Sporosarcina pasteurii: one gene and its partner. The protein of the gene in region 2 interacts with the protein of the main gene of each other region in a pairwise test. Links are inferred from orthologs where the notes say so. Each region holds a gene or a part of one and is shown on either strand. Other genes may lie near its edges. The genes, in order: brnQ and pheS.

Region 1 (16,016 bases), 130 kb from region 2 along the record:
ATGCCTCACTGCTATGTCGAATCGTCTCTTGCATACCTGTATCAATAATCCCCGGTGCGATAGACACGACTTCAACAGGATTAGACGCACGCTCTTGCTCGACAGCTATAATACGGGAAAAATGATCGAGCCCCGCCTTTGACGTACAATAAGATCCCCATCCTTCATACGGTTTCCGACCAGCACCCGAAGAAATATTCATGATCTTTTTGGATCCACTAAATGCTTCTAATTCTCGAATAAAGGTATTACATAAAATCATAGGTGCAGTTAAATTAATGGATAAAGCATTTGACACTTTTGCGCTTTCTACTGTTCCAATTAATCCAATTGGTTCTACAGTTCCAGCATTATTAATTAGCGTAAACGATGTGGCTTCCGCAATATGCTCATGAATAACCGCTGATAAAATCCCATCTAACTTTTCGGTTTCTGCAAGGTCGACCGTTACAAAATGCTTTGCTTCACTCGGCCTTGACCTCGCTAAGCCAATTACTTTCTTCTCTTTTTCCTGTAATTGTTTTAATAACGATAAACCGATTCCCTTCGATGCGCCTGTTACAATAACAATTTCTATTATTCTCACTCCTCTTCCGTATAGGCATCAAACCATGCTGAGAAGTCTTCATTCAACGGATTTTGTACCTTCTCTTTAAATACCTTAGGGTCCTTAAAATCTACTAAAGTAGTCCCGAACCACTTTTCCACACGGTCTCTTGAAACACTATACGTTTTATCTTTAAACTTCATATTGATTTGTTGAATGTTTTCAATAAGCGCAAACATTGCTGTAGAATTATATATCACACCTTGTTTTGCTTGGTGCTCAATTTCTGTTGAGTGAATATCATAATTCACTAGAAGAGATAATGTATCTGGATCTAGTTCTATCTTGCCTTTATATTGATTGAGTGGTAATTCATTCAATAAATTGATGACATTCGATGCATCCCCCATATACGGTGATTCATATTGGGTCACCTTTTCAAATTCATGTGTGGTAGAATCTTGCTGTAATTTCTCTTCCCCAATTTTCACTTTGCTTGGCACTTCAAAAAATTGAATCCAAATGAACAAAGGAATCCCGATAATTAAAAACGCTATCATAACTTTCCTTCGATTATCCATCTGTTCCCCCACTCTCATGTCAAATAACATCACTCTAGATTTCTAGCTTCTAATTATTGTAACATTTCGATTACGGGAATGAAATCATATTTTTGTTACATTTTTAATTTTAGTCCCTCTATTTTTTCAACATATACGGACTTTAGTCACTCCCCTTATACAACACCTCCCTTAAATCGATTCAAAAACGTAATAAAAAACCCGCCAATCATGAAGATTAGCAGGTAGTTTATACATTCAATCTAATACTTGTACTTTCACTTCTTTACGTCCCCACTCCAAAGCTTCTCTTCTCGTTGGGAAAAATACATCGATTGTATTTCCTTTTATTGCGCTCCCAATATCTCCAGCAACCGCATATCCATAACCTTCAACAAAGCCCTTCGTGCCAAGTGGAATCACTTTCGGATCAACCGCGATAACTTTTTGATTTGGATTTTTTCGCAGGTCAATTCCTGTTTTCGTAATGCCAATGCATCCATTACAATAAGCTGTATAGGCTGTTGATTTCATCGTAAATTCACTCTTCACTTGCTTGGAAGACTTTTCTTGGCTTCCAACGATTAGTTTTTGATTTGGAAAGATTAAATCACTTCTTAAATTGTTCCAAGTTTTTAAGTTTGATACACTAGTGTTATAGAGTAAGGAAATACGATATAAGTTATCTCCTGATTTCACATTATATGTCGGCGATGAAGCAAGGCTCTCCTTCATGCCAAATCCAAATACACAAAGACTAACTAAAAATGCAATACTAATTTTTTTCAACTTCTCATCCCCTTATTCTTTAGTGCGCTTGGCAATTTAGAGTACTTAGCATTAACAAACTTGGTCCTAGTCATTGTGCACTAGAGTTTTTATTGACGACCAATGTTAATCGTTTGCCTATGAGAACTGCGCTAAACTATCACTAGCTTATCTGTTGAACATTACAGATAAGTGACAAATAAAATTCGATTGGATAACAAATTGATGCCATATTATTACAAACGAGGTGCTTATTTTGGATGCTCTTGTCATTCGTCAAGCTACTAAAAAAGATATCCACAATGTACAAGACGTTCTTATTACAAGTCAGCAGTTTACATACAAAAATATATTTTCTGAATCGAATATCCAGACAATCATCCATCGATATTACAATTTGGATAGACTTTCCGAAGAGATTGCGTGCATTAACGCCAAATGGCACGGCTACATCGTCGCTGAAGAAAAAGGTAATATTATTGGTGTGATTGGCGGTGGGATGAGGGATGAAACAGATGGAGAGGTCTATGTGTTGTACTTACATCCTGAGGAGCGCGGTAAAGGGGTTGGCACGCGTCTGCTCAATCACTTTACCAAAATTCAAAAATATAACTATGGAGCTGAAGAACAATGGGTGGCGGTCGCAAAAGGGAATGAATACGGGATTCCTTTTTACGAAGCACGAGGATTTATACTTCAATACGAAAGCCAATCGTATGCGGCATTAGATAAGAATGATATCTCTTTATGGTATAAGAGAACAATTTAAAAAGGAGCATGAATTTTGATAGAAATTAAAGGTCGTTATAATGAAGCAATTGTATTTACAGATGTGATTGAGGATACTGCAAAACAGCAAGTATACGATTTATGTAATCTTGAATTTCTCCAAGACTCTAAAATTCGAATGATGCCTGATTTACATGCCGGTAAAGGGTGCACCGTTGGGACGACTATGACAATTACAGACAAAATAGTCCCTAACTTTGTCGGTGTTGATTTAGGCTGTGGAATGATATGCGTGAATATTGACGTTAAGAAAAAAGATATCGATTTTCATAAACTCGATCAAGTCATTCGCAGAAATGTGCCAAGCGGCATGAAGATTCGTAGAAAGGCTCATCGCAATGCTAACCAGATACCCTTCACTGAAATTCTTGCGCCTATTAATGAAGGAAGAGCGAGAAATAGTGTTGGTACGCTAGGCGGCGGAAACCACTTCATTGAGATAAATGAAGATTCTAAAGGCAAGATTTATCTCGTGATTCATTCAGGAAGTCGTAATCCTGGAAAACAAATTTCGGACCATTATCAAGAGTTAGCGATTCAGCAATTAGATTCGCGACCAGACCGTGAAAATTTGGATAGGAATACCGCCTATTTAGAAGGCGAGCAAATGCAAGATTATTTACACGATGTTGGAATTGCCCAGCAGTATGCTGCTGTTAATCGGCAAACGATGGCAGAAGTAATTATGAGGGGCATGGGATGGAATGATATCAATACATTTGACACGATTCACAACTACGTTGACTTGGACAATATGATTTTAAGAAAAGGTGCAATTTCTGCTCAGAAAGATGAAATCGTGATCATTCCGATGAATATGCGTGATGGTTCCCTCATTTGTCGCGGAAAAGGAAACCCTGATTGGAATTTCTCTGGTCCTCACGGTGCAGGTCGAACGATGAGCCGTACGCAAGCAAGAAGACATGTAAAGCTTGCGGAATTTGAAGATGCCATGCAAGATGTCTGGAGTACTTCTGTGACAAAATCAACCATCGATGAATCCCCTTTCGCTTATAAGAAGATGGAAGATATCATCCGTCACATTGGTGATTCTGTAGAAATTGTAGAAATTATTAAACCTTTATACAATTATAAAGCCTAACAGCGAGTTTTTTTCGTACTAGGAAATCGCCCCTCACTTTTCAACATAGTGAGGGGAATTCGATTTATCACACTAGAATTCAACCTGTTGGAAAGTATCTTTACAAGTAATTTAGGAATTTCATTAATAAAAACGACAACTGAAAGTTAAATAATTTATTGAAACGCAATATATTGTATACCGTTTAAATCATTCTTGTTGTATAATAGATAAAATGGTTCTGTGAGGAGGATTGGTCAGCAATGCCCATACCAACGAATTTCGAGAGGCCAAGACGCTTAACCGCGAAAGAAAATGCATTTCAGCAAATACAGGAGTGGATCATAGATGGAACATTAAAACCTTCTGAAAAGCTCAATGACGTTGAACTCGCAAAAGCGCTAGGTGTAAGCCGGACGCCGATTCGCGAATCTCTTCAACTATTAGAAGTTCAAGGATTCGTTGAAATGTTTCCCGGGAAAGCAACACAAGTGACAGAGGTCGAAGCAGATTCAATTATCGATTTACTTCCACCGCTCGCCGTTCTGCAAGCGCTATCAGCAGAACTCGCGATTCCTAATTTGACTGATGAAACGATACAGCTGCTAGAAGAAACAAATGAACAATTTGCTGAAGCAATTCATGATAAGCAGTTTTTCAAAGCATTAAAAATCGATGAAGCATTTCATCAAATTATTGGGGATACAGCGAATAATCCATATATCACTTCACTTGTATCCAACTTACAAGCTCATGTAAGAAGACTATTTTTCCATAACTCTATCGTCTTAACAGAAAGTTCCATTCAAGACCACACTGATATCATTAATCTTATGAAAAAACGCGAAGGTGAAACTGCCTCGAAAATTATGCGTGAAAACTGGTTACGCGCAATCGAAGAATTTCGCTCATTAAAAAACTGATTTCCAATATGGAAATCAGTTTTTTATTTAAATATTATTCTAATACTAGATTTTTAGCTGCAATTTCTTTGTGACGGATAATTTGTCTAACGTAAAGCAGGAATACGCCAAATGTTAAAGCTCCGCCAATGATTAGCGAAATCGTATAGTCTAAATTTAGGCCTTCCGGTGCAAATACGAAGTACGTCGTAACAACACCAGTCATAAATAAGGCAGGAATCCCTGCAATATAATGGGCGTGGGCTCTTCCTTCTTTTAATAAATAGGAAACAACAACCCACAACATAATTGTTGCAGTGATTTGGTTAGTCCCACCTACATATCTCCATAAAAATGTATAATCAATCATCGACAATAAAAATGCTGGTGTCCCTAATAAGACCGTTGCCATAATGACAGTACCCTTTTTATCGGGGTCAATCCATTTTGAAACAGCATCCATGACAATCATCCTTGAAGAACGGAGAGCTGTATCACCAGTGGTAATTGGTAGAATTATAATTGCAAGAATCGCTAAAACACCGCCGACCGTTCCTAACATTGTGGTAGACATTTCATTAATAACGCCTGCTGGACCGCCCGCTGCTAGTGCGGATTGTAACCCACCAGTTCCTCCGAAAAATGTCATTCCAGCTGCTGCCCAAATTAATGCAATAACACCTTCTCCAATCATTGCACCGTAAAAAATTTTACGTCCTTCCGATTCTTTTTTCATCGTTCTAGACACGATTGGACTTTGTGTCGAGTGAAACCCAGAAATGGCTCCGCAAGAAATTGTAACCATTAGAAGGGGCCAAACAGGTAACTCCCCCGGATGCATATTACTTAATGTTAAGTTAGGAATTGTATAATTGCCAAAAACAAGAACTGCTCCAATTGCGACCGCCATAATAATAATAACCGCTCCGAATATCGGGTAAATTCTGCCTATTATTTTATTAATCGGTAAGATTGCAGAGATAAAGAAATACGCGAAAACAACGAAAATCGCGCCGATAAAGGAAAGAGGTGTGACTTGTGCAAGTAACTGTGCCGGACCTGCAGTAAACGCTGCGGTAACTAAGATCATTAAGATAAGCGAAACACCAATAATCGATTTCTTTGCAAATGGACCTAAGTATTTTCCAACAATTTCTGGAAATTGTGCCCCCTTATGTTTTAATGACAGCATCCCAGAAAAATAATCATGAACACCGCCTGCAAAAATTGCTCCAACCACTATCCAAATAAAGGCGACCGGCCCATATAAAGCACCAGCAACCGCTCCGAAGATAGGTCCTAATCCAGCAATGTTTAATAACTGTATGAGCCAACCTTTCCACCAACTCATTGGTACATAGTCCATCCCATCATTGACTGTATATGCAGGCGTTTGACGTGAATCGTCTATACTAAATGCCTTTTCTACTACCTTCGAATAAATCATATACCCAACGATTAGCAATACGATTGACGCTATAAATGTAACCATTTCCACCCCTCCTAATAAGTAAGAATATATCGATGATTATAAATATTAACTCTTTTAAGTTAAGTACTAATTTCATTTCACGTAAAGATTTATATATATTAAAACTCCCCCCTCTATCATTTTCACCTGATAAAGAGAGGGAGATTTTATGCACGAACCGTTGCTAGTTGTTGCAATCGAACGATAATTCCTGTCACCACCATCGTTGTAACAACTGGAAGTAACCATCCGAGCCCGTCATTATAAAACGGCAATGACTGTTCGTAAAACTTAACGATTGGCGCTAACCATTCGAAGTATTCAATACCAATGATCTCACAGAACGTTTTGAAGCCATCGATTGTACTAATCATAAACGCAACAGTTGTTGCTGCTACATACACGATTCTAGAATGATTAAATAATGATGACGTAAATGTTAATAGGATCAATACAATCGCAAGTGGATATATAAACATTAATAGCGGAATTGAATAGGTAATAATATTCGATAATCCAAAGTTTGCAACAACAAAACAAAATGTTGTGAAAATTACTACGAACATTTTGTAACTAACTTTCGGCATTAATGTATGGAAATATTCTCCGCAAGCCGTCATAAGACCGATCGCCGTCGTTAAGCATGCAAGTATAATAACAACACCTAATAACACCAATCCAAACGTTCCAAAATAATAAGTAGAGGCTTGACTTAGTACTGGACCACCTGTATCAAATAGCCCAAACCTCTCTGTGCTTGTCGCGCCTAAATAGCCAATTCCTACATAAATGATGGCTAAGAACGCTGTTGCAACCACACCTGTTTTAGCAGTTGCAGCTAAAATACCTCGTTTACTTGTCACACCCATAGAACGGATTGCATTAATGACGATAATTCCAAAAACAAGTGATGCAAGTGCATCCATCGTGTTATACCCTTCTGTAAACCCTGTTACAAATGCCCCTGTACTATAGGAATCTTGTGGACTTTCAATAGCGCCCATCGGTTTGATTACGACCATCGCAAGTAAAGCGATTAGTAAGATGATTATCCCCGGCGATAATACTTTTCCAACCCGATCTACAATTTTCGCTGGATTTAAAGAAAGCCAAAGTGTAATTCCGAAGAAAACTAATGTGAAAATCAGTAATGCAATCTGTGCATTACCATCACCAACAAATGGCATAATCGCTATATCAAATGCAACGGCTCCCGTACGCGGCGCTGCAAAGAAAGGTCCAATTGTTAAATAAAGTAATGATGTAAAAATGACCGCGTATAGCGGATGAATACGGCTAGCAAGTTCTTGTAAGTTCCGGCTTCCTGAATACCCCATAGCAAGGATTCCTAAAAACGGTAGTCCGACTCCTGTAATTAAAAACCCAAAAATTGCTGGCCATAAATTTGTTCCCGCATTTTGTCCTAACTGTGCTGGAAAAATTAAATTTCCTGCCCCGAAAAATAACGCGAATAACATGACGCCAATGACTAGATACGACGAAGATGATAGTTTCTTTTCCATAAGCCCGTTCCCCCTAAGTTGCGACTCACTTATATGCGATATATCGCTGAAGTAAATCTATCATACAACGCCCTGTCGAATAATGCAATATATTACAGAAAAATTAAACTTCCATTTTTCAATTGTTTTTAGAAGATAGTAAATCTATCAAATCATCTAATGATGCCAAGCTTTCTGTCTAGCGTAAAAAACTCCACGTTAAAGTGGAGTTGTACTACTTATTTAATTAAAAATGACGTTTGACTATGCCCCTCTTTCGATTTCTTTACTTCTAGAATCGCTGGAAAGGCTGCTTTTAATTCTTCTACGTGTGAAATAACACCAATCATGCGCCCAGCTCTTTGTAAATCAATTAATGTATCAATCGCTTTTGTTAATGATTCCTCATCCAAAGTACCAAAGCCTTCATCAATAAACATCGTATCTATCGAAACAGCCCCTTGGAAACTTTGTATTATATCCGCCATGCCTAATGCCAATGAAAGGGATGCATTAAATTTCTCTCCGCCTGATAACGTTTTAACATCACGGGTTTGTCCCGTATAAGCATCATATACATCAAGTCCTAATCCACTTTGACGTCCTCGGACTTCTTGTCGATCGCTTCGTATCAATTCAAACTGGCCATTCGAGACATCTCGAAGACGTTCATTTGCAGATTGGATCATCTGCTCGAGATATTCTATCTGAATATAACGTTCAAAGGACAATTTCAAATGATTATGCCCTCTAATCACATCATATAAATCTTCAACTTGTCCGAACTTCTTTTCTAAAACTGATAACTGCTCAGTCACTCGTATCATTTGTTCTTTCAACTGCTCAACTGATTTGTAATAGGAACTTGATTGATTAAACGCCTGTAAAGCGAATTCGTATGCAGTTTTCAATTCAGTTAGTAGGACTTCTACTTTTTCTAAGTCTAGTTTTTGTTTCCCTTCTAGAAAAGATGATAATTCTTTAACAGCTTTTCGAACAGAATAAAACTGTTGTTTAAAGTCGTCAATTTTTGTTCGTAAAACTTGACGTGAATCTTCATCCATTTTTGCTTCTTGATAAGCTTGTTTTGTTGCAAATGTTGATTTTTCTAATGCTTCCTTGAATCTTTTCTCTGCCTGTTCTTTTTTCAGCTTTGTATCATCGCGTGATGCAATTGCATGTACTCGCGCTGCTGTAGTAGACGTGACAAGTTCCCGACTTTCTTCTAGTTGCTTTTGAATTTCTTTCCAAGCATGCTCTAACGTGTTTCTTTGCTTTGTAAGTTCACTAATTTTTTGCTCTAATACAGTGAGTTCTCTTAATTCTTCTGGGATTTCTCGTATAATTTGTTCAAAAAGAGCTTGCTCTTTTTCGATTGTAGCATTGCTTTCATACACTTTTCTTTCCATGGCTAGTTTACGGTCTGCAGCTTCGTCTGCCACTTTCCTTTGATTCGTTAACTGTTCTTTCAGTTGGACTAGTTCTTGTCTAATTGCCCGAAGCGCAGCCACTTCTTTTTCAACAAGGGATTTTTCTTCATGTAGCTTTTGACTTTCGTCATCGATTTGCTCAAGATGAACATCTATGTCTGCAAACCTTTGTGCTTTACTTTGTAACTGTTTAAATGAACTTTGGAAATCTGCATCCGCTATGCGATAGGCCCTTTCCACATTCACAAGTTGCTTCTTTCTCTCTTCAAGCTCTTCTTTTGATACGGTAGTATCAGTTTCATGAGCCTTCTGCGGATGGTCAGCGCTTCCGCAAACTGGGCAAGCTTCACCTTCATGCAGCTTTGCGGCTAGAGTAGCAGCTTCATTCATTAACCAGTCGCTCGTTAATTGATCATATGCCGATTGAGCATTTTCATAAAGTTGTGCTTGAGCATTTTTGGTTTGCTCATACATCTCTGTTTGCTTTCGTAGCGCGATGTATTCATCAACAAGGGTACATTTTTCATTGATACTCGTTAAAAGTTCAGCCTTCTCGTCTAATGAAATAATCGCTTCTTCCTTCTTGTTAATTCGTTCAGTAAGTTGGGTAACTTTCTCGCGCTCTTGAGCCGACTGTTCCGTTAACATTGTCAGGTTTTGGTCATTATTTTTCCGTTCAGTTTCGAGCATATAAAGTCGTTGTTGTTTAGATGCTAAATCCTTCACTTTGGGTAAGGCGTCTTGAAGTCGGACTAGTTGTTCTTTTACTTCTTCCAACTGTTGCTGCTTTTCCTCTTCTATTTTATATTGAACTTTCACTTTCTCTAGCTTTTCTTCAGCTACTTGAACGGCATGAATCGATTTCGTAACAGTCTCTTCTCTGGCAGCGAGTTCTTTTGTTAATTCTTCAAACTGATATTCAATTTGTTCGATTGCGACTGCACGTTCCGCGTTTTCAAGACGTTTAGCTTCCTGTTCGAATAAAGGAATTTGCTCTACTAATTGTTGGTACGTATTTTGTCTCTGTTCTAACTCAGTAAAACGCTCATTAATAGATTTGGCAGCATGATAACGGTCCACCATTTCCCCATGTTTTTTATAAGCCTTCTCATACGCTTCCTTGTCCTTACGAATTTTCTCTTCATAAAATAACTGCTCTTCATTCAAACCTTCAATAATTTGTTGCGCATTATAATGCTCACTGGCTAGTAAGTGAAATATTGCGGACTCCCTGTTTGGCAATGAAGCAGAAATCTGCTCAACTAGTGCTCTTTCTTGTTGCCTTTCTTGATCCAACTTAGCTTTTGCCTCATCCCTCTGTTTTTGTAGCCGTTTGACAATTTCACGATACTGATCTGTCTTAAATATTTTTCTCATGATGAGTTCTTTATTTTCAGTATCAGATGTCAAGAACTTACGAAATTCTCCTTGCGGCAACATGACAATCTGACTAAATTGCGCTTGTGTAAAGCCAATTAATGACTCTATTTTTTTATTAATCTCAGATACCATTTGTCTATCTACCACTGGAACTTCTCCGTCTGCTGTTAATTCATAAAGCTCACAGCGCGCAGATGTTTCAGTTTTATTACCAATTTTCGTATAAGGAACTTGACGCATAATTCGGTATGTACGACGATGAATTTCAAAAACAAGTTCGACTGAAGTTTGCACATCATTTTCCGCAAAATCACTTCGCAATGCTCGGATATCCGTTCTATCTTCGCCACTCGCTTCCCCGTAGAGCGCGAAACAAATCCCGTCAAATATGGTTGTCTTACCTGATCCTGTTGCCCCTGAAATGACGAATAAAAGGTGTTCTTGTAAATCCTGAAAATCAATAACTTCTGTTTCTTTATACGGACCAAATGCTGTCATTTTTAACTTTACTGGTTTCATTGTTCAGCTCCCTCCTCATTCATCACTTCGTGAAGAACTTCTGCAAACAGCTTTTTCGTTTCCTCGTCCAATTCTTCACCTTTCATTTCTTTATAAAAGGATTGGAATAACTCCATATCAGTTTGTTGGCTACTGTTCTTTCTTTCCGTACCGATCGTTTTTGATTCAGACGCGTAAATTTTACGTTCTACATGCATGGCATTCGGGTAAATCGCCCGCACTTTTTCCATTGGGTATAATACCGGTGTTTTATCTAGTAATTTTACAAACACATAATCTTCACTTACGGGATGGGTTTCTATTTCTTCAATTGTTCCCTCTACTGTACGCATATCTCTTCTAGGAATTAAATCTCTCTTTTCAATCGTCGTGTTACCTTCCCCGTCGAGGCTCACGATGAAAAATCCTTTATTATGATGTTCTTCTGAAATTGAATATTTTAGAGGCGAACCTGCATACCGAATGTTTTCATTCAACACATAATGCGCCTGATGTAAATGCCCTAATGCCGTATAATGAAATGGTTGAAATAAACGAGCAGAAACATATTCTGCCCCACCAATCGCAATTGGTCTTTCTGAATCACTCGTATTCTCTTCACTTTCACCATGCGGCGTCACAAAAGCATGTCCTACAAATACATGTCTTGCTTTATGATCTATTTTCGCGGAAATCGATTCCATTATTTTTGCCATGGCACTTTGATGATTCGTAATCTCGGCGTCATCATAAAGGTTCCGAACGACTGAAGGATCAGCAAAAGGCACAAGATGAAAATGAACTTCACCAAATTCATCGTTTAAAATCACCGGTTTAATTTCTTTCGTCATCTTTCCGGCAATGTAATACCCATTTTCTCGCATAAATTGGCTACCGAACTGAAGTCTACCAGGACTGTCATGGTTGCCAGCAACTGCGATCACTGGTACATCTAAGTCTACTACTATACTTTTAAGGACATTGTCAAACAAGGCTACCGCTTCTGTTGGCGGCACTGCCCGATCATATAAGTCACCTGCAATAATGACTGCATCAGGTTGCTCCTCTTCAATCGCTTCGATAAACTGCTCTAATATATATGATTGTTCTTCCGTCATATAAACACCTTGAACAAGTTTCCCTAAATGCCAATCCGCTGTATGAAAGATTTTCAAGTTGCTCTCTCCTTTTTTAATACACACTTACTCCTACTTTACAGCACTTTACAACTAAAGTGAAAGCACCACTAGATAAGTCAAAAAATGAATTCAACTTATAATTCCTGAGATAGAGTTACTGGTTAAAACATTGACTTCCGTTCCGAGCGGACGCTTTCCACTCCAGTCAATTAAGTGTCACTTTTTTTATTTAAACTTCTATACCTGCTATTCTAATATTTAGCATTTGTTGCTGGTCAACTCCCATACAACAATCCAATAGGAAAAGCGCAGAAATGTTCTGAGTCAACATTGCTACGCTTTTAAAGCTGAGGTAATCTATTTTATAGATTTTTTAAGTATAACTGAAGTTTACGCACTACCTTTTCAGTTCGTATATCTTCTTTTAAATTTGAAATCATACCTAATATAACAGGTTTTCGAACGGTCTCCGATAACAGTTCTTCTTCAATCACATCCAAACTGATTTGTATATCTTCCTCGAGACGTTCTTGTTTTAACGTTCGAATTTCTTCTATTATTTCTGAAGTTGACAGGAGTAGCTCATTCATATCGATTTCAAAACCAATTAATTGCTCCTGACGTAAAAGTGGTTCGGTTAATCCAGCCACGATTGAATCGGTTCTTGCTACTAAAAACTTTGCTAACGCCTCATAATTCAAAGAATCTTTATTAAAAATAATGATTTCAATATATCCTGTCAGTATTCCGTGTAATAGCACATGAAGATCAGGCAGATGACGCTCAACTTTTTCTCCATAGACATCAAGGAGTACATCCTCTTGTAACTGATAGGTTCTTCTTCTCATATTGTTCATAAGCTGTAACATTTCTTCATTAATTGGATTTGTTTGCTCTCTCATTTGCATTAAAATAAAATCCGAATAACGTGCGATTTCTTCGAATTGAACCTTAAAAAACAACTTCAGTCGTTCACGTGCTTCAATATTGATATCTTTTAGTTCGGCCATTCTTTTCATTAATTTATTTGTAAAGTATTCAAAGATCGAGAACAATAAATTATCTTTCGATTTGAATGAAAGGTAGAATGAACCTTTTGAGATCCCACAAGCATCTGTTATATCTTGCACGGACGTTGCATCAAAACCTTTTTCCGCAAATAATTCTGCTGCCTTTTCAATAATTAATATTTTTCTATCTGTCAAATTTACAACCCCTCAGCCTTTCAATGATTGTAAGTACCGTTATGCCTGACCTTTGACTGACCGGTCACTTCTAGTTTGCATTCACTTTCATTGTCAGTACTATTACTATCTCCATAGTTGTATAATGGTATTCGTTGACTTCTGACCAAGCAGTCATTAATATGAATCTATAGTCTAGCTCATTCTACTTAATAGAGGTAATTTACATTTACTTAGAGCTACATAAGTTCTATGACTGACTAGTTAGTTCTATCATAATGCACACGTTGCAAATGGTCAAAATTATTCCTTGGAGGTACTTATGAAATCAATTGTCAATTTTGTAATGAGAAATAAACTCGCGGTTTGGCTCCTGACAATTATTATTACAGTAGCCGGACTTTATTCAGGCACACGTATGAAACTGGAAACGATTCCTGATATTACGATCCCAGTCGTTAGCGTAACGACAATTTATCCAGGGGCTACCCCAGATCAAGTAGCTGATGAGATCTCGGATCCTTTAGAAAAGGCAGTCGCGAATGTAAGCGGTGTGTCTTCTGTTAATTCAACCTCTTATCAGAATGCTTCTTCCCTGCAAATCGAATTTAGCTTTGGGACAGATATGGAGAAAGCAGAAAGCGAAGTAGAAGAGGCATTAAAAAATATTCAGCTTCCTGAAAATGCGATGGAACCTGACGTTGGAAGGATTAGCATTAACGCCTTCCCTGTTTTAGCAGTAAGTGTTTCTGATAGTGATGCTAGTTTAGAAGAGTTAACGAGAAAAGTAGAAGACTCCTTAGTCCCTAGCCTAGAATCAATCGAAGGTGTTTCGAGTGCATCCATCTCAGGACAGCAAATCGAAGAAATCCGTCTAACATTTGATAAAGAAAAAATGGCTTCTCTTCATTTAGATGAAGAAACGGTTAAAATGATCATTAAAGGCTCCGATATCAAAATGCCATTAGGTTTATTCCAGTTCGGAGACGAGGAACAATCTGTGATTGTAGATGGAAAAGTAACGACAGTGGATGACTTTAAAGAAATTTTAATCCCTGTAATGCCAGCTGGAGTAGGCAACCAAGGTGATATGGAAGGAACAGTTCCACCCTCCGGACAGAAGACTGGATTGCCAACTGTTACATTAGGTGAAATCGCAAAAATTGAGCTTGTCGGAAAAGCTGAATCGATTTCCAGAACGAATGGTAAAGAAGCCATTGCCGTTCAAATTATCAAAGCACAACAATCGAATACTGTTGATGTTGTCAATAAAGTAAAAGACGAAATCAAGCAGTTCGAAAAAGAACATAAAGGTGTAACAATTGCCACAACGCTTGACCAAGGTGAACCAATTGAAGAATCCGTTGATACTATGCTCAATAAAGCATTATTTGGTGCACTTTTTGCGGTCCTAATTATCATGCTTTTCTTACGTAATTTCAGATCAACAATTATTTCAATCGTGTCCATTCCGATGTCACTCCTAATCGCGGTTATCTTCCTAAATTTAATGGATATTACCTTAAATATGATGACACTCGGTGCAATGACTGTAGCAATTGGCCGTGTCATAGATGACTCGATTGTCGTTGTAGAAAATATTTATCGAAGAATGCACTTACCGAATGAAAAATTAACAGGCAGAGCACTAGTCCGTGAAGCAACGCTACAAATGTTTAAACCCATTACTTCATCGACGCTTGTAACAGTGGCCGTTTTCCTTCCAATCGGTTTAGTTGGCGGGATGGTCGGAGAGTTATTTATGCCTTTTGCATTAACGATTGTCTTTGCGTTACTCGCTTCTTTGATTGTTGCAGTTACGATTGTCCCTATGCTCGCTCATTCTTTATTCAAGAAAGAGCTATATACAGATAGTGGCGTTCACAAAGAACATAAAGGTAAAATGGCAACTGCTTACGAGAAAATGTTGAACTGGACATTGAATCATAAAGTCATCACGTCCATTATTTCTATTGCATTGCTCGTCGGAAGTTTATTTTTAGTGCCCGTTATCGGCGTAAGTTTCCTCCCTGACGATGAACAAAAGATGATGTATATTACGTACACGCCTGAACCAGGGGAAACTTTAGAGACAGTCAACAAAAACGTCCAAAAAGCTGAAAAGTATTTAGCAGATTTAAAAGACGTTGAAACAATTCAAGTTTCTGTTGGCGGAGAAAATCCAATGTCACCCGGCGCATCAAACGGTGCATTGATGTTCGTTATATTTGATAATGACACGAAAAACTTTACGAAGGTCACCGAAGATACGATGGAAGAACTTCAATCTTTAGACACACAAGGCGAATTTAAACCACAAGACTTCGGTATGGGTGGTGCAAGTAATGCACTAAGCTATTACGTTTATGGCAATCACATTGATGATATTGAACCAGTTATTAAGGAGATTGAATCCATCTTAAATGACGAAGCTGATTTAGCAGACGTTAAAACAAGTTTGGCAAAATCCTATAAAGAATACAAACTCGTTGCCGATCAAGAAAAACTAACTCAATTTGGATTAACGACAGCCCAAATCGGGATGGAATTAAACCCAATGAAGCAACGTGAAGTATTAACGAAAATTACAAATGGGAACAATACCATAGATGTAGTTGTGGCCACGGAAGAAAAAGAACATCAAACAATTGATGATTTATTGAAAGAAACAGTCCAATCTCCTTTCGGAATGGAAATCCCAATTTCTGAATTTGTTGAAGTACAAGAAGGAACAACTTCAGATACGGTTTCTCGCCGAAACGGAA
Region 2 (16,055 bases):
CTTTCGTAACAAAAAAGCACGGCTGTCTAGTTAAATTCTAGGCGGCCGTGCTATTCAATAAATGTTAGTGGAACACAATCGTTTTATTATCTTGAACAATAATCCGGTCCTCAAGATGCCATTTTACTGCTTTCACAAGAACACTTCGCTCAACTTGACTTCCGATTTTCTTCAAATCAGCCACATGGTCCCGATGATCTACACGTACTACATCCTGCTCAATAATTGGACCTTCATCAAGGTCATTCGTTACATAATGAGACGTAGCACCAATTAGTTTCACACCTCGGTCATACGCACGCTCGTATGGACCCGCTCCGATAAATGCCGGTAAGAAAGAGTGGTGAATATTAATAATCCGATTTGCAAAACGACTCACAAAATTAGGCGTTAGAATTTGCATATACCGGGCAAGAATTAATAAATCAACGTCATATTTTTCCATCAGTTGGATTTGTTCTGCCTCGACTTGTTGGCGGATATCTTTGTTTGCAGGAATGTAATGAAAAGGAATCCCTAAAGCTTCTACCATAGGTCGTGCTTCCTCGTGGTTACTAATGACAACAACAATATCCGTATCCAAGTCTCCGCTTTGCCATTCCCATAATAATTCCATCAAACAATGCGTTTCTCTAGAAACATAAATCGCCGAACGCTTTCGTTCACTCCCATAGGCAAGCCGAAAACCCATTCCATGAATCTTAGCAATTTCTTCAAAGTCTTTTTCAAGGCGTGCTGATTTTGTCACTAAATCCTCGCAGACAAACTCGATACGTATGAAAAACATCCCATTCTCTGGATCACTTGTGTACTGACTCGACTCAATAATATTCGCCCCTTGCTGATACAAAAATGTCGACAATACAGATACAATACCTGGTTTGTCTGGACAACTGACCAATAATCGGCCTTGATTTTCATTTCTTCTTTTTTGCCGGAATTTTATATGATCTATTTCTCGATTTAACATATATACTCTTCTCCTGTTTAACTATAATAGCCTCCTATTATCGGATATTCCGAGCACGTTCTCAAGGATTTACCTCTGTAAAGCGGATAACAGTTAATTTGCTATATTTCGGGATGAAAAACTTCTCACTCTCGGAAAAAAATCATTCGTTAGCGCAAAAATAACCTCTTTCTTTCGTTCTAAAGAAATCACTTTTCCGTATTGTATTCCATAAATCAGGACATACTTGAAGTAAGCAATTTTCCCCGGAGGTTTTACCATGTCTTTCTTTAAGAATAAACAAAATAAGAACGAAGAAAATGAATCTGAAGCAAATCAACAAACGAATGAAGAACCTTTATCAGATGAGGTTATGCTAAATCTTACTAAGCTACAAACCATTTTTTCCTATCCAACAAATAATGCTTTACAAATACGCAATCTTTTTCTTCCAATATACGACAAAAGCATCGTCGTCTTATCAATAGAAGGAACTGTTGATGTTAATCTTATCGATACGACAATCTTACAACCCTTATTAAGAAAATCGGATGGTTCACTTCCAAACATCGACTTTGTATCTTTGCTATTGACAACGATATTACCAACAGCAGATGCAAAACTAATTACAACAGTAAATGAAGTTCAACAGAGCTTAGTGAATGGTAGCACAGTTATCCTGGTAGACAATGAAGCTTGTGCCGTTTCAATTGACACCGTTAAATTTGAAAATCGTTCAGTTTCAGAACCAACAACTGAAACGACAATCATCGGACCAAAAGCTGCATTTAACGAATCAGCTGCGGTGAATCGTTCTTTATTACGTAAGCAGATTAGAAATCCAAATTTTTTTTGTGATCCAGTTACGATTGGGCAACATTCAGAACAAGAAGTTTCTGTGATGTATATAAAAAACATTGCGGATAATGGCATTGTTGAAGAAGTTATAAAAAGATTAAAAGCGATTGAAACAGATGCAATTTTGACTCTCTCTCAAGTTGAACAATATATAGAAGAACGGCCTTATTCCATTTTCCCAACAACCTTAATGACTGAACGGCCTGACCGTGCTGCATCCTTTATATTAGAAGGGCATGTCGTTTTAATAATGGAGAACTCACCGACTGCACTTATTGTACCGACCACGTTTTGGTCATTTATCCATACGGTAGAAGATCAATATTTACGTATGCCGTATGGAAATTTTCTCCGTACAATACGATTAATTGCACTCTTTATTGCTCTTTTAACACCAGCCTTATATATAGCGGTTACAACCTTTCATACTGGAATGATTCCGACCGATTTAATGCTTGCCATTGCAGCAACGAGGGAAAGAATTCCTTTTCCTGTTATCGCAGAGATTATTATTATGGAAGTAGCATTTGAAATTTTACGCGAAGCAGGCGTCCGTGTCCCAACTACGCTTGGTCCCACCATCGGAATAGTCGGTGCACTTATTCTCGGACAAGCCGCAGTAGAAGCGAATCTCATCAGTCCAATTCTTGTCGTGATTGTAGCAATTACCGGGCTGTCCTCTTTTACAATCCCTGACGTAAGCTTTAACATTTCTATAAGAATGTTACGTTTTGTTTTTCTATTTTCTGCTTACTTATTTGGTTTTTTCGGCATTGCAATTGTTGGCGCTTTTCTTTTAGCTTATCTCGTTTCAATGAAATCATTTGGCGTTTCTTTTTTCGAACCACTCTCGCCACATTATCCATCCTCAAAAGATTTACTGGCACGCCCACCTATTTGGAAGCAATGGATTAGGCCGATGTCCATGTCACCAAAACAAAAGGCAAGGGCGCCAAAACCGAAAGGCGATGGCAACAATGAATAAAAATGAAGATGGAAAAATAGGAACACGAGAGTTTTTTTCAATTGTTTTGCTTATTATTGGTGTTAAAGTCACGGACGAAACACCCGGCTATCTTTTTCAACTTGGCGGCAATGCTACTTGGCTGATTCCTTTTTTTCAGTTGGTCATAATTAGTATTCCCTTCATGTTATTGTTAGCCTTAATAAAAAAATATGAAAAGGGATTAATAGAACTGATTTTTCATCTTTCAGGAAAATTTTTGGGTTCAGTAATTTGTTTCACGCTATTTTTTATCATGTTCTTCTCAATAACAAATAGGAGCAAAAGTTCTGCATCGATTATAAGTACACTATTTTACCAAAAAACGTCGGTTTCATTGTTAACTTTGGCTCTATTACTCACCAGTTTCTTTATTGCAAAACGCGGATTAAAAGCGATTAGCAGCGGGACTTGGCTATTGATACCAGTTTTGGAAATTACATTGATTCTTTTGCTTTTCATTGTGTGGAAAGAGGTTAGTTGGTTAAGGTTATTTCCATTAGCAGGGCCTGGGTTAGGAACATTACTAACCCAAAGTTTTAATCACAGTTTTATACTTGGCGAAGTGATTCTACTTGCGGCTTTTTTTCCGTATACACGTACTTTTAAAAATTATCAACTTGCCTCCCTTTTAGGTTTAGGGGTTGCAGCATTCAAATTAATGCTGTTTCTGGCCATTTACGTGGCGGTCTTTGATTATCCTTCTACTAAACGCATGGCCTATCCACATCAAGAACTAACGAGAATAGCCGAGTTTGGTACAAGCATCTCCCACGTAGAAGGCTTCTTCCTCTATTTTTGGCTCTTTGCAATACTTTTCAGATTCGCCATTTGCTTATATTTATTGGCATTCTTTTTAGGCAGTGCTTTACGTTTGAAAAATTTCGAGAAGTTGCTTGTTCCTTTAGCCGGACTGATTGCGTTGAGCAGTTTACTTCCGGCAAACACCTATATTCTCATTCCTTATAGAGAAGTTATGTTTAAAATTGGTTCGTGGCTGCTAATCACTCTCCCTTTCTTCCTTTGGGCTTTAAGCAAGTTGAGAGGAGGCCGTCAAGACAATGAAACGAATAATTCTGCCGCTTAGTTTAGCATCTGTTCTCCTCCTATCTGCCTGTGGAGATAAACTTGAGTTGGAGCAAAATGCTTATGTAGTTGTTATAGGGATCGATTTAAATGAGGTTGACGAACACTTAATTGACGTCACCTTTCAAATTGCGAATCCGCAAGTTGGTTCATCTGCCGCAGGAGAAGCCCCCAACGAGTCTCCTAGTGATATTGTAACTTTTACAACAACAGATATATTTTCTGCGAAAGAGTTGGCAAACAGTGTAATTACAAGAGAATTAAGCTTTGACCATCTAAAAACGATTATCGTAGGCGAAGAGTTTGCAAAAAATGAACTGTTTCATCATACAATTGCTTCTGCGTTGATGGAGCCGCAAATGAGGCTGGAAAACACACTGATTGTAAGTAAAGAAAAGGCACGAGAATTTATCCAAAAAAATAAACCCGAGCTCGAAACTCGTCCCCACAAATATTATTTTTATATGGAACAAAGATGGAAGGACACTGGGCTAGTCCCTCATTCTGATTTAAATCGATATTTTCAACGAACGTCTGGTGAATTATTTTTGGCAAATTACGCAACAACAAAAAAAGAAGAGCAGATAAAGCCGAACGAAGATGATTACCGTGCAGGTGAGATTCCTCAAAAATCTGGAGATCCCGTACAAATGATGGGAGCAGCTGTTTTCAAAAATGGGAAGATGATCGGCACTTTAACTGGAGAAGAAACGCGAATGGCATTGTTGCTTAGAACAAAATCCCTGACTCACTATACCATTCAATCACTCCCTGACCCGATCAATGACGACTATCGAATCTCTATCCAACTTACAAATGGGAATACGAAAGTGAAAGTCGATGTTAAGACTGACACGCCCAAAGTGAATGTAACAGTTCCAGTTAATGTACAAGTTTTTTCAAATAATAGCTTAGCAAATTATACAACAAACTTATCAAATCACCAAAAGCTAAAACAATCCATTGAAGCGCATTTAGAACAAATGGCAATGAAACTTGTGAAAAAAACGCAAGAAGAATTTCGCAGTGAACCTTTTTGGTGGTATTTAAACGCACGTCAACAATTTTGGACGATTGACGAATACAACAAGTACGATTGGGAAGAAAAATATGCAAATGCAAACGTAGATGTGAAATTTAAAGTAACAATCGAGAGTCTAGGTCCTCAAATAAAACCTGAAGTAATCAATGACAAATGAAAGGACTGATTAGATTGAATTTAGTTCTGATCGGTATTGCCTTATATTTAATGTACTTCACTTTTGACCTAGCACACTCGACTTGGCAAGAGAAGAATAAATTCGCAAGTGTTTTCATTGCAATGATGGCGTTCTGTTTTCCAGTGTTGCTCGTTTTGTTATTAAGGTGACAGTCACTCAAACAAACATGAATACTTAATCATTCACGTTTGTTCCAATTAACATGAAAGTTTGAGTGACTGGCACGCCATAAGCATGCCATTTAGAACGCCATTAAAAAAACGAACCGCCCCTACTGGGACGGTTCGTTTTAATTTTATCCTCTTAATAAAGCGCCTGCTTCGGACGTTAATGCAGCGAGTACTTTATCATGTGCTTTCACAACTTCATCATCTGTTAGCGTGCGTTCAGGGTCTTGGTACGTTAAGGAGAATGCAATAGACTTCTTACCACTCTCTACATTATCCCCTTCATATAAATCAAACAGCTTCACGTTTTTCAGTAATTTACCACCTGCACGTTGAATGACTCTTTCAAGTGTACTTGCTGATGTTTCACTTGAAACGACTAATGCAATATCTCTCGTAATAGATGGGAAACGCGGAACTGGCGTATATAAAAGTTCCCCCACATCCAACGATAAAATCTTATCAAGATTCATTTCCATGACATACGTATCTTTTAAATCACGCTCGTTTTGCACGGTTGGGTGAATTTGACCGACAAAACCGATGCGTTTGTTATTCAAGTAAATATTCGCTGTTCGGCCAGGATGCATCCCATCAAGTACAGCTGCTTCAAATGATATGCCTGCTGTTAAGCCAAGCTTTTCCATCATGCCTTCGACAATTCCTTTTAGCACGAAGAAGTCCACTTTTTTCGTTTCAGCTTGCCAAGCATGGTCTACCCACTTACCAGTCACGACCGCTGCGACATGGGCAACTTCTTTCGGTAATCCGTCTTCCTCTTCATCAAGGAATACAGAACTAATTTCATATAGTGCTACAGAATCATTTCGGCGTGCGACATTGTATGTTGCAACTTCTAATAAATGTGGAATAATACTTTGTCGTAAAACACTACGCTCTTCACTAATTGGCATTAAAAGTTTAGTTGTCGGCGCAGTTTCCAGTGCGTATTTATGCGCAGACTTCTCTGATGTCAATGAATACGTCAGAGACTCATAAAGGCCAGCACCTTCTAGGAATGCTTTGACCGTTCTGCGTTTCTCTTGATAAGGCGTCAGTCCGCCCGGTTTAGATTCTGTTACCGGCAATGTCATCGGAATATGATCATAGCCATACATTCTTGCAATTTCTTCAATAATGTCTTCTTTAATACGGATATCTTGTCTTCGTGTCGGCGCATCAATCACAAGTTTTCCATTGATGGCTTCTACACCAAACTTTAGGCGATTCAAAATTGATAGCATCTCTTCAAGGGAAATTTTCATCCCAAGTCGGTTGTTAATATAGTCAGGTGATATCGTAATTTGAACTGGTGTTTTATCCAGTTCATCAATCACTACTGAACCTTCTAGTACGTCTCCACCAGCTAATTCAGCAATCAGTTGTGCAGCACGTTCTGCCGCCGCTTCTACACGTTCTGGGTCAACGCCCTTTTCAAATCGTGTACTTGCATCACTGTGTAAACCGTGTTCTTTCGAAGTACGACGGACAGTCGCCGGTTGGAAGTAAGCTGATTCAATGACTACTGTTGTCGTTCCGTCATGTACTTCTGAATTTGCGCCACCCATGACACCAGCAATTGCAACAGGTTCTTGTCCATTCGTAATGACAAGTTGATGAGATTTTAATGTACGTTCTGCTTCATCAAGCGTCGTAATTTTTTCTCCTTCATTTGCAAGTCGAACGACGATTTCTCCCGTCTCTAAACGGTCATAGTCAAACGCGTGAAGTGGTTGTCCATATTCTAATAAAATATAGTTCGTGACATCGACTACGTTATTATGTGGACGGATGCCTGACGCGATAAGACGATTTTGAAGCCATAATGGTGATTCAGCAATCTTGACATTCTTAATGACCTTTGCAACATACATTGGATTTTCTTCTTTTGCATCAATACGTAGCTTTAATAGCTCCTCTGCTTTTTCAGAAGAAGTTTCGTAATTAATTTCCGGAAGCTTCACTTCTTGAGATAAAATTGCTGCCACTTCATATGCAACACCTAGCATACTGAGTGCATCAGAACGATTTGGTGTTAAATCAAACTCAAGCACCGTATCATTTAGATCTAATAATTCTAACGCATTTGATCCAACAACCGCATCTTCAGGTAACACGTAAATTCCTTCCGCATACTCTTTAGGCACAAGTTTGCCTTCAATCGCTAGTTCTTGAAGTGAACAAATCATTCCGTTCGATTCTTCTCCGCGAAGTTTTGCTTTTTTAATCTTAAAATCACCTGGTAAGACAGCACCTGGACGAGCTACGATTACTTTTTGTCCTGCTGCAACGTTTGGTGCTCCACAAATAATTTGTGTTGTTTCTTCTCCTACATCCACTTGACAAATGCTTAATTTATCTGCTTCAGGATGTTTTGAACATTCTAACACATGGCCCACAACTACATTTGTCATGCCTTGTGAACGGTCTATTAGCCCATCTACTTCGATTCCTGAGCGCGTAATTGTTTCTGCCAGTTCTTCAACTGGAATTTCATCTATATTGACATACTCTTTTAGCCATTTTGTTGAAACTAACATTTAACTTCCTCCTTATGCTTCTGTCCGGTGAAATTGTGAAATAAACCTTACGTCATTCGTGTAGAAATGACGAATGTCTTCCACACCGTATTTCAACATCGCAATTCGTTCAGGTCCCATCCCAAATGCAAAGCCAGTCATGACTGAAGAATCATAGCCAGCCATTTCTAAAACATTCGGATGAACCATACCAGCACCTAAAATTTCAATCCAGCCTGTTTTCTTACAAACATTACATCCATCTCCACCACATTTAAAGCAAGATATATCCATTTCAACAGACGGTTCTGTGAACGGGAAGAAACTTGGACGAAGACGAATTTCACGGTCATTGCCAAACATTTCTTTAGCAAATAAAGAAAGGGTTCCTTTCAAATCACTCATGCGAATATTTTCACCAACAACGAGTCCTTCGATTTGCGTGAACTGGTGAGAGTGCGTCGCGTCATCACTATCCCGGCGATAGACTTTTCCTGGACAAATGACTTTAATCGGCTCTCCTTTTTTCTCTTCCATCGTGCGTGCTTGAACAGGTGATGTATGTGTACGCAAAAGAATCTCTTCAGAAATATAGAAGGAGTCTTGCATGTCGCGAGCTGGATGCCCTTTCGGTAAATTAAGTGCTTCAAAGTTATAATAATCTTTTTCAACTTCTGGTCCCTCTGCAATTTCATAACCCATGCTTAAAAAGAAATCTTCAATTTCTTCTACAACACGAGTAAGCGGGTGATGATTACCTGTTTTTATAGGACGCCCTGGTAGTGTCACATCAATGGACTCTTTTTCTAGCTGTGCATTAATTGCTTCTTCTTCGAGCTTAGCCATGCGCGCTTCTAAAACTTCTGTTACTGACTCACGAATGACATTCACAAGTGCGCCCATTTTTGGACGTTCTTCAGGTGGTAATTTCCCCATTCCCTTTAACAAGTCCGTAATCGGACCTTTACGCCCTAGATAAGCAACACGGACATCATTTAATGCTTTTATATTGCTAGCCTCTTGAATTTTGGCAAGTACTTCTTCTTTTAGTTCTTTTAATCGTTCTTCCATTTCTTATTCTCCTTTCGAATTTAACAATAGTAAGAGTGGTTGATTAATGAATCCGGACAAGGTTGATTTGCGTTCCGGGCGGACGCTTTTCCAGCTTCAGGAGGCAGATGCTCGAGGCATAAGCCAAATTAACTGCGTGACACAAAACGTCACTCCGTTAATGCGTCTTATGCTTGTCGCATCTAAGCGCCTCCTTTAGCTTTCATTATTTCCGTGGGGCGGGCGGTAAGCCAATCGCAAAGCGTAGATTGCGATTGGCCTTAATTTCTGCGTTTTTTGCAGAAATTAAGGCATCCTGTTGCTTATTCCCCCTCAGAACGCTTCGCTTTTGCTTATCCCACAGGAAGAGCCGTCACGAAGAACGGCTTTTGCGATCAAAAAGCGAAGCGTTTGAGAGCACGCACTCGCCGCCCTCCACTACAATCAACGAAAGCACTGACATTCGTGATTCCATCCATATAATCACTTCAGATAATAACTCATCAAAAAAGACCATAAAAAAATCGCCCCTATAAAAAAGGGACGAGGATATTTTCTTCGCGGTACCACCCTGATTATTACACAGACGACAATTCATTAGTCATACATCGTGTAATCACTCAAAACTCGGTATAACGGTCCGGTGCCGGCGCGCCTTTATAGAATTCATTCTAGTCCTGGCGGCAGCTCATGGGGTGAACATTAATAAACAAAATCGATTTGCACTTTCAGTCAAGGTGCAAACTTCCTGGCGACTTTTCTATCATCAACTTTTCCCAATCATTGCTTTTACATACAATATATCATTAGTATACCCGATAATGTTTTGTCCTTCAACATTCTGTCCATTTATTCTTCAGAATATGCATATAAAAGAACGCCTGTCGCGACCGCAACGTTTAATGATTCTGCTTTTCCGTAGATTGGAATTCTGACATTTGTATCTGTTTGTGCGAGCAGTTCTGGACTCATCCCACTGCCTTCATTTCCAACAATCAGTGCAAATTTTTCACTCGGTTGTACCTCTTTATATAAAACAGATTCTTCCAAGCTTGTGCCAATGACTTTAATATCACTGTCTTTTGCTTTTTGAATCCATTCCGTTAAATCGCCTCTCACTACCGGAATGTTAAAATGAGAACCTTGCGCTGAACGAACTGTCTTCGGATTAAATGGATCCGCTGAGCCTTTTCCAATAATCACAGCCGACATTCCAGCAGCATCAGCTGTTCGAATCATTGTACCTACATTTCCTGGATCTTGCACTGCATCGATAAACAGAAGCTTTTTCCAATTTCCGTAAGAGGCTTCTGTATATTCCGGTTGACGACAATGCGCATAAAAGCCTTGAGATTGCTCCGTTTCAGAAATCTCCTTCGCAACCGCCCTTGTGATTTCATTCACAACAATATTTTCGAGATTCCAGTTTTCCGGGAGTTCTACGTCTTCTCGTTTCATTAAAGTCAAGACAGCATTTTCAGCTTTTAACGCTTCTTCTACTAAATGAAAACCTTCCACGAGAAATTCCTTTGATTTATCACGTTCTTTTCGAGTCTGGACAAGTTTTTTCCAATGCTTCACAAGTGCATTTTGTATGGATTCAATTCGTTTCATGTATAGCGTACCGCCTTTTTCTTTTTAGTGTACCAAAAGGCGGTATAGTTGGCGATAAATCTGTCCAAAATGGTAGTAGGAGGATGATAAAAATGAATTTTCAAATACGAGACGCCATTACTGCAAATATGACAAATAACTCAGCAGATGATGTTCGTAATGTCGTCGAAGATGCAATTCAACGTGGAGAAGAACATTTACTTCCAGGATTAGGCGTGTTCTTTGAGAAACTTTGGAATTCAGCCGGAGAGCAGGAAAAAGCAAAAATGGCCAATGAATTAGCCCAAGTTTTTGCAGCAAGCTAAATATAGTCCAAAGAAGAATTCCTTGTAAATTAGTGAGCCCCATCACGATAAGGCCGCCCCATACAGGGCGGCTTTTATAATTCTAATCGCTTCTACTAATTTGGCACTTTTGCGTTAAATGTTCCTAACAACAAAGAAATCGAAACCCATGGCTGTGAGAATACCAAAGACTAGCGTCCAAAGCGCGATGCTGATGACCATCCAAAATGTAACGTTTGCTTTTTTTGCACCGAATAATAATCCGATAAACGCGGATATATGCGTTCCGATAACAAACGGGCCGAGAAGCGCTACGCCCGGCATTCCATACTTATTCCAAATTCGTTTGCCTCGCTCTGTTCTTTTAGACGGTTCTTTTTTACTTTTCTGTCTTCTATTCTCAACCCACTCTTTCACTTTTTGAAAACCGATAATGACCAGCAATACGGTCAGTAAATTCCCCGTAAAGGCGGTAACCATTACCCAAAATGGTGAAAGGCCGCTGACAATCCCCAAAGGAATCACAAGTGCAATTTCCAACCATGGAATCGCTGCTCCTAAAAAAACTAGTAAATATTCAATCATACTTCTTCCTCCGCACTCTTTAACATTTTCCTCATCGTTGAGTAATAAATCCAATATTGTCCCATTGCGATTAGCAAGATTCCAACTAATATGACTGTCCTTCCCAAAAATCCAACTAAGGAGAACCCGACAAGCAATGGCAATGTCCATGCATAATACGAATATACTTTCTTCGTTGCACGCTTCGTCATTTCTTCGAATAACTCATCATCTTCGATATATTCTTGAGGTTTAAGTGTAAATGCTTTTATTTTTTTATCAGGAAACCGTTTGTTATGTTTTCGAATGTTGATGATAAACAACGTCAAGAAAATAACGAAAGCGAACATTGCAATCAAGAAAATACCTGCGACATAATTTTCAAATGTCATTTCAAATTCGAAACCAGTGCTCGTAATGTTAGTCACTTTTGTTGCTAAACCGGTCACAATCGTTATAATTATCAACAAGAAAATAGCTCCCATTTGCCAAAGCGGCATTGTGACACGCATATCATTTTTCATCTTCTTCCTCCCCCTCTAACCAAAATAATTCATTTATATCGCACTCCAAAGCCCGGGCAAGTTTTAATGCTAATGTAACGGATGGTGAAAACTCCCCTTTTTCAATAAAACCAATCGTCTGCCGTGTAACCCCAACGATTTTTGCCAATTCGACTTGTGTGAAATGATGTCGTGCTCTTAATTCTCTCAATCGATTTCTTAGCACCTTGCCACCTCCTACTCTCAATGTACAATAAACTTAACTTCATGTATAGTATTCTTAACATTATGTTATGTTTAATAAACAAAAAAAGACTAGGCATTTTCCCAGTCCATTCGTATATATCAAAAAATCTACAAAGCTAAGCACACAAAAGTCCTCGATGCACTCACCTGCCCGAGGACTTTGTTTCACGACTATTTAAAAGCAATTGCAGCCTTCACTGCTTTTTGCCAACCTTCGTAAAGCTTTTCACGTTGTTCTGGCTCCATCTTAGGTGTAAATCTATGATCGAGATGCCAATGCTTTGTGATTTCATCCTTATCCTTCCAAAAACCAACTGCTAGTCCTGCTAAATATGCTGCGCCAAGTGCAGTTGTTTCATTCGTAAGCGGACGCTCGGCAGGTACATTTAATAAATCTGCCTGAAATTGCATTAAGAAATGATTCGCAACCGCACCACCATCAACACGTAACGTTTTCAATGCAATTTCTGAATCTGCTTCCATAGCATCCAATACATCTTTCGTTTGATAAGCAAGTGACTCTAGCGTTGCACGAATAAAATGTTCTTTTTTTGTTCCACGCGTTAAGCCGAATACGGCTCCTCGCACATCGCTATCCCAATAAGGCGCACCAAGTCCAACAAAAGCAGGAACAACGTATACACCTTCAGTAGATGCTACTTTTTTTGCGTATTTTTCGCTTTCAGCAGAGTTGCGGAACATTCGAAGACCGTCACGCAACCATTGGATAGATGCCCCCGCGACAAAAATACTCCCTTCCAGCGCATATTCAACTTTTCCATCTATGCCCCACGCAATTGTTGTCAGAAGTCCATTATCCGATTTCACGGCTTTTTCTCCTGTATTCATCAGCATAAAACAACCTGTACCATACGTGTTCTTCACCATGCCACTTTCGAAACAAGCTTGTCCGAATAAAGCTGCTTGCTGATCCCCTGCGATCCCTGCAATTGGCGTAGCTTCCCCAAAGAAGTGAACCTCATCTGTATATCCATAAATCTCTGATGATGATTTTACTTCTGGTAGCATGGATACTGGAACCCCTAAGGTATCAAGTAATTCCTCATCCCATTTCAATTCGTATATATTATACATAAGTGTTCTAGATGCGTTTGAATAATCCGTAACATGTTTTTTCCCGCCTGACAACTTCCAAATTAACCACGTATCAATTGTGCCGAATAAAAGTTCTCCACGTTCGGCCTTTTCTCTTGCACCTTCAACATGATCTAATATCCACTTGACTTTTGTCCCTGAAAAGTAAGCATCTATTAGTAAACCTGTTTTGTCACGAAACAACTCATTGTAACCGCTTTCTCTTAATTCATCACAAATTTCCGCTGTTTGACGAGATTGCCATACAATTGCGTTGTAAACGGGATTTCCTGTTGTTTTATCCCAAACGACAGTTGTCTCTCGCTGATTTGTAATTCCAATGCCTTTTATTTGATCAACAGTAAGATTTTTTTAGATAGTACACGTGCAAGCACCGCTAATACCGAGCTCCAAATCTCATGTGCGTTATGTTCTACCCAACCAGGTTTTGGGAAATACTGAGGAAACTCTTGCTGTGCTGTATGAAAAATTTTTCCTTCTTGATCAAATAAAATTGCCCGCGAACTAGTGGTTCCTTGATCTATCGATAAAATATATTTTTCAGTCATATTATCTCCTTCCTACTCCATGTTAGTTTCATTATAACTAAAACTTATCAAAGATAAATGCTAATGAACTTGAACCTCTCATGACTAAAGTCACGAGATTCTTGGGAAGTGAGCATACTTGATGGATAGCCATGACGCTATCATCAGCGGTTTCTCTTATTTACCAAGCTAACCCCGTAGTTCCTACGGTTATTAAGTTTAACCCTATACGGGAATCTGAATTCTAAGCCCTTCGTTCAAAATGTTTCGACTCGCATTGATATCACGGTCGTGTTCAGTTTCGCATCCTGAACACGTCCATTTTCGAATATTCAGTGGCTTCTTGCCATCTTGCACACCGCATTCTGAACAAATTTGACTGGATGGAAACCATCTATCCACTTTGATAATCTTTCGACCATACCAGTTAGCTTTATATACTAATTTAGTGATAAAGTTGGACCAGGAAACGTCAGAAATACTTTTAGCCAGTTTTTTATTGCGTAGCATGCCTTTTGTGTTTAAGTCTTCGATACAGATTACATCGTGGTTTTTGATGATTTCTGTACTTAACTTATTTAAAAAATCGGTACGCTGATTCATTACTTTTTCATGTAGTTTTGCGACTTTACGCTTTTGTTTTTGGTAGTTCTTTGCGTCCGCAAGTTTGATTCCATTTTGCTTGGCAACAAGTGCTCGTTTTGACAACTTCTGTCGTTCGCGCTTCAATTTCTTTTCCATTTTCGACGTGAACCGATTGTTGTCAATCCTGCGCTCGTCAGAAAGGATTGCAAAGTCAGTGATTCCTAAATCAATGCCAATAGCGGCATTCGTTTTTGACAGTTCGTAAATTTCCTCTTCACACAAAATAGAAACAAAATATTTCCCGCTGGCATATTTGCGAATCGTCGCATTGAGAATACGGCCTTTCGGTTCCCGGCTTTTTGCGAACTTAACCAACCCTAGTTTTGGAAGCTGAATGTTTTTTCCTTTTAACTCAATATTGTTGTTTACATTTTTCGTTGTATAGCTTTGGACAGGATTGACCTTACTTTTGAATTGAGGTTTTTTATTTTGCTTTTTGAAAAATCGAGAAAAAGCATCAGCAAGATTTTTAAGTGAGGATTGAAGCGCGATATTATCGACTTCTTGTAGCCAAATTGTTTCCTCTTCCTTTTTCATTTTAGGAAGCATGGCAGAACACGCTTGATACGATAACCCTTTGCCAGTTTCCGTGTAGGATTTGTTCCATAGATTCAAAAAATGATTGAATACAAATCTTGAACAGCCAATTGTTTTGACGATTAAAATTTCTTGTTTTTTATTCGGATAGAGACGAAACTGATAAGCTCTATGTCGAAGCATTCATCCTCACCTCCTAGACTTTTTTCTGGCTTTGTATATACTTTCGTATTTGTTCTTCAGTATTTTCACTCACGGTCGCTACAAAGTAACTGGGGTTCCACAGATGCCCACCCCACTATTGTTTTTTTAGTTCAGGGTGTTTCTTAAATCTGGCTGATCCCCCTTTAAATGCTTTAACAAAGTTCGGGATATAATGTTGCGGCTTACATTCAATGAGTAAATGGATATGATCTTTGTCGGATTCTATTTCAACGATTCTTATGTCATTGTCAAATGCGAATTTTTAAAGTACCTTTACGTCTGCATCTACTTGCCCGATTAAAATATCATGTCGGTATTTCACACACACTAAACGGGATGGTATTGAATGGAATAGACATATCCGTGTCCATAATGAATTTCAGGCATAGAAAGCCCCTCGTTATTTGATTTACATATGTATTGATGGATACCCTTTGGCAACGGATTTTAAACGCTTATACAATGCAATGTCGGTTGATTAACATAGCTAAAGCTATGCCTCAACCGAAGCCGATTCATCCCACGACTGAAGTCACGGGTGTTCTCGGCTTATCCATAAAATTACTTGAGGGAGCAACGCAACAAAAAAAGACCTCCTAGGATTATGCAACACACCTAAGGGGTCTCTAAATATTTCTATCCACTTATAATAAAGTCGCCAAAACAGCTTTTTGTGCATGCAGTCGATTCCCCGCTTGGTGGAAAACATAAGAGTTTGGACCATCAATTACAGACGTCGCAACTTCTTCTTCACGATTAGCAGGTAAACAATGTAAAAACATATAATCACTTTTCGCATGAGCGATAAGTGCATCGTTAATTTGAAAATCATTAAAGTCTTTCAGTCGCTTTGCAGTTTCTTCTTCCTGTCCCATACTTGTCCAGACGTCTGTATAAATCGCATCGGCATCGGTCACCGCTTTCACCGGATCATTCGTTAGCTCAAAAAGACTACCATTTTGT

The links.
Region 1: the proteins of pheS (region 2) and brnQ interact in binary tests that used the Escherichia coli proteins (3 or more experiments, as listed by UniProt). The link is inferred for Sporosarcina pasteurii from one-to-one orthologs.

The regions. Positions count from the first base shown.
Region 1 is NZ_CP160452.1:787,754-803,769, reverse strand. Bases 5,464-8,422 are described here. They hold brnQ (branched-chain amino acid transport system II carrier protein), read right to left. Parts: upstream 7,642-8,422; coding sequence 6,286-7,641; downstream 5,464-6,285. Other genes in these bases: AB1H92_RS03610 (AAA family ATPase), read right to left, coding at 7,860-8,422; AB1H92_RS03620 (carbon starvation protein A), read right to left, coding at 5,464-6,139. In the rest of the region: AB1H92_RS03650 (SDR family NAD(P)-dependent oxidoreductase), read right to left, coding at 1-586; AB1H92_RS03645 (DUF4825 domain-containing protein), read right to left, coding at 583-1,128; AB1H92_RS03640 (3D domain-containing protein), read right to left, coding at 1,366-1,896; AB1H92_RS03635 (GNAT family N-acetyltransferase), read left to right, coding at 2,132-2,644; AB1H92_RS03630 (RtcB family protein), read left to right, coding at 2,660-3,766; AB1H92_RS03625 (GntR family transcriptional regulator), read left to right, coding at 4,009-4,668; more of AB1H92_RS03620, read right to left, coding at 4,703-5,463; more of AB1H92_RS03610, read right to left, coding at 8,423-10,949; AB1H92_RS03605 (exonuclease SbcCD subunit D), read right to left, coding at 10,946-12,103; AB1H92_RS03600 (TetR/AcrR family transcriptional regulator), read right to left, coding at 12,430-13,272; AB1H92_RS03595 (efflux RND transporter permease subunit), read left to right, coding at 13,574-16,016. UniProt on the Escherichia coli protein: Liv-II branched chain amino acid transport system, which transports leucine, valine and isoleucine. Also acts as a low-affinity threonine transporter.
Region 2 is NZ_CP160452.1:920,715-936,769, reverse strand. What follows is about bases 6,855-9,852. They hold pheS (phenylalanine--tRNA ligase subunit alpha), read right to left. Parts: upstream 8,874-9,852; coding sequence 7,836-8,873; downstream 6,855-7,835. Other genes in these bases: AB1H92_RS04215 (RNA methyltransferase), read right to left, coding at 9,702-9,852; pheT (phenylalanine--tRNA ligase subunit beta), read right to left, coding at 6,855-7,823. Also shown: purU (formyltetrahydrofolate deformylase), read right to left, coding at 65-970; AB1H92_RS04240 (spore germination protein), read left to right, coding at 1,230-2,792; AB1H92_RS04235 (GerAB/ArcD/ProY family transporter), read left to right, coding at 2,785-3,897; AB1H92_RS04230 (Ger(x)C family spore germination protein), read left to right, coding at 3,872-5,095; more of pheT, read right to left, coding at 5,412-6,854; more of AB1H92_RS04215, read right to left, coding at 9,853-10,466; small acid-soluble spore protein SspI, read left to right, coding at 10,559-10,771; AB1H92_RS04205 (small multi-drug export protein), read right to left, coding at 10,886-11,335; AB1H92_RS04200 (hypothetical protein), read right to left, coding at 11,332-11,838; AB1H92_RS04195 (helix-turn-helix transcriptional regulator), read right to left, coding at 11,828-12,043; IS200/IS605 family element RNA-guided endonuclease TnpB, read right to left, coding at 13,932-15,071; argF (ornithine carbamoyltransferase), read right to left, coding at 15,737-16,055.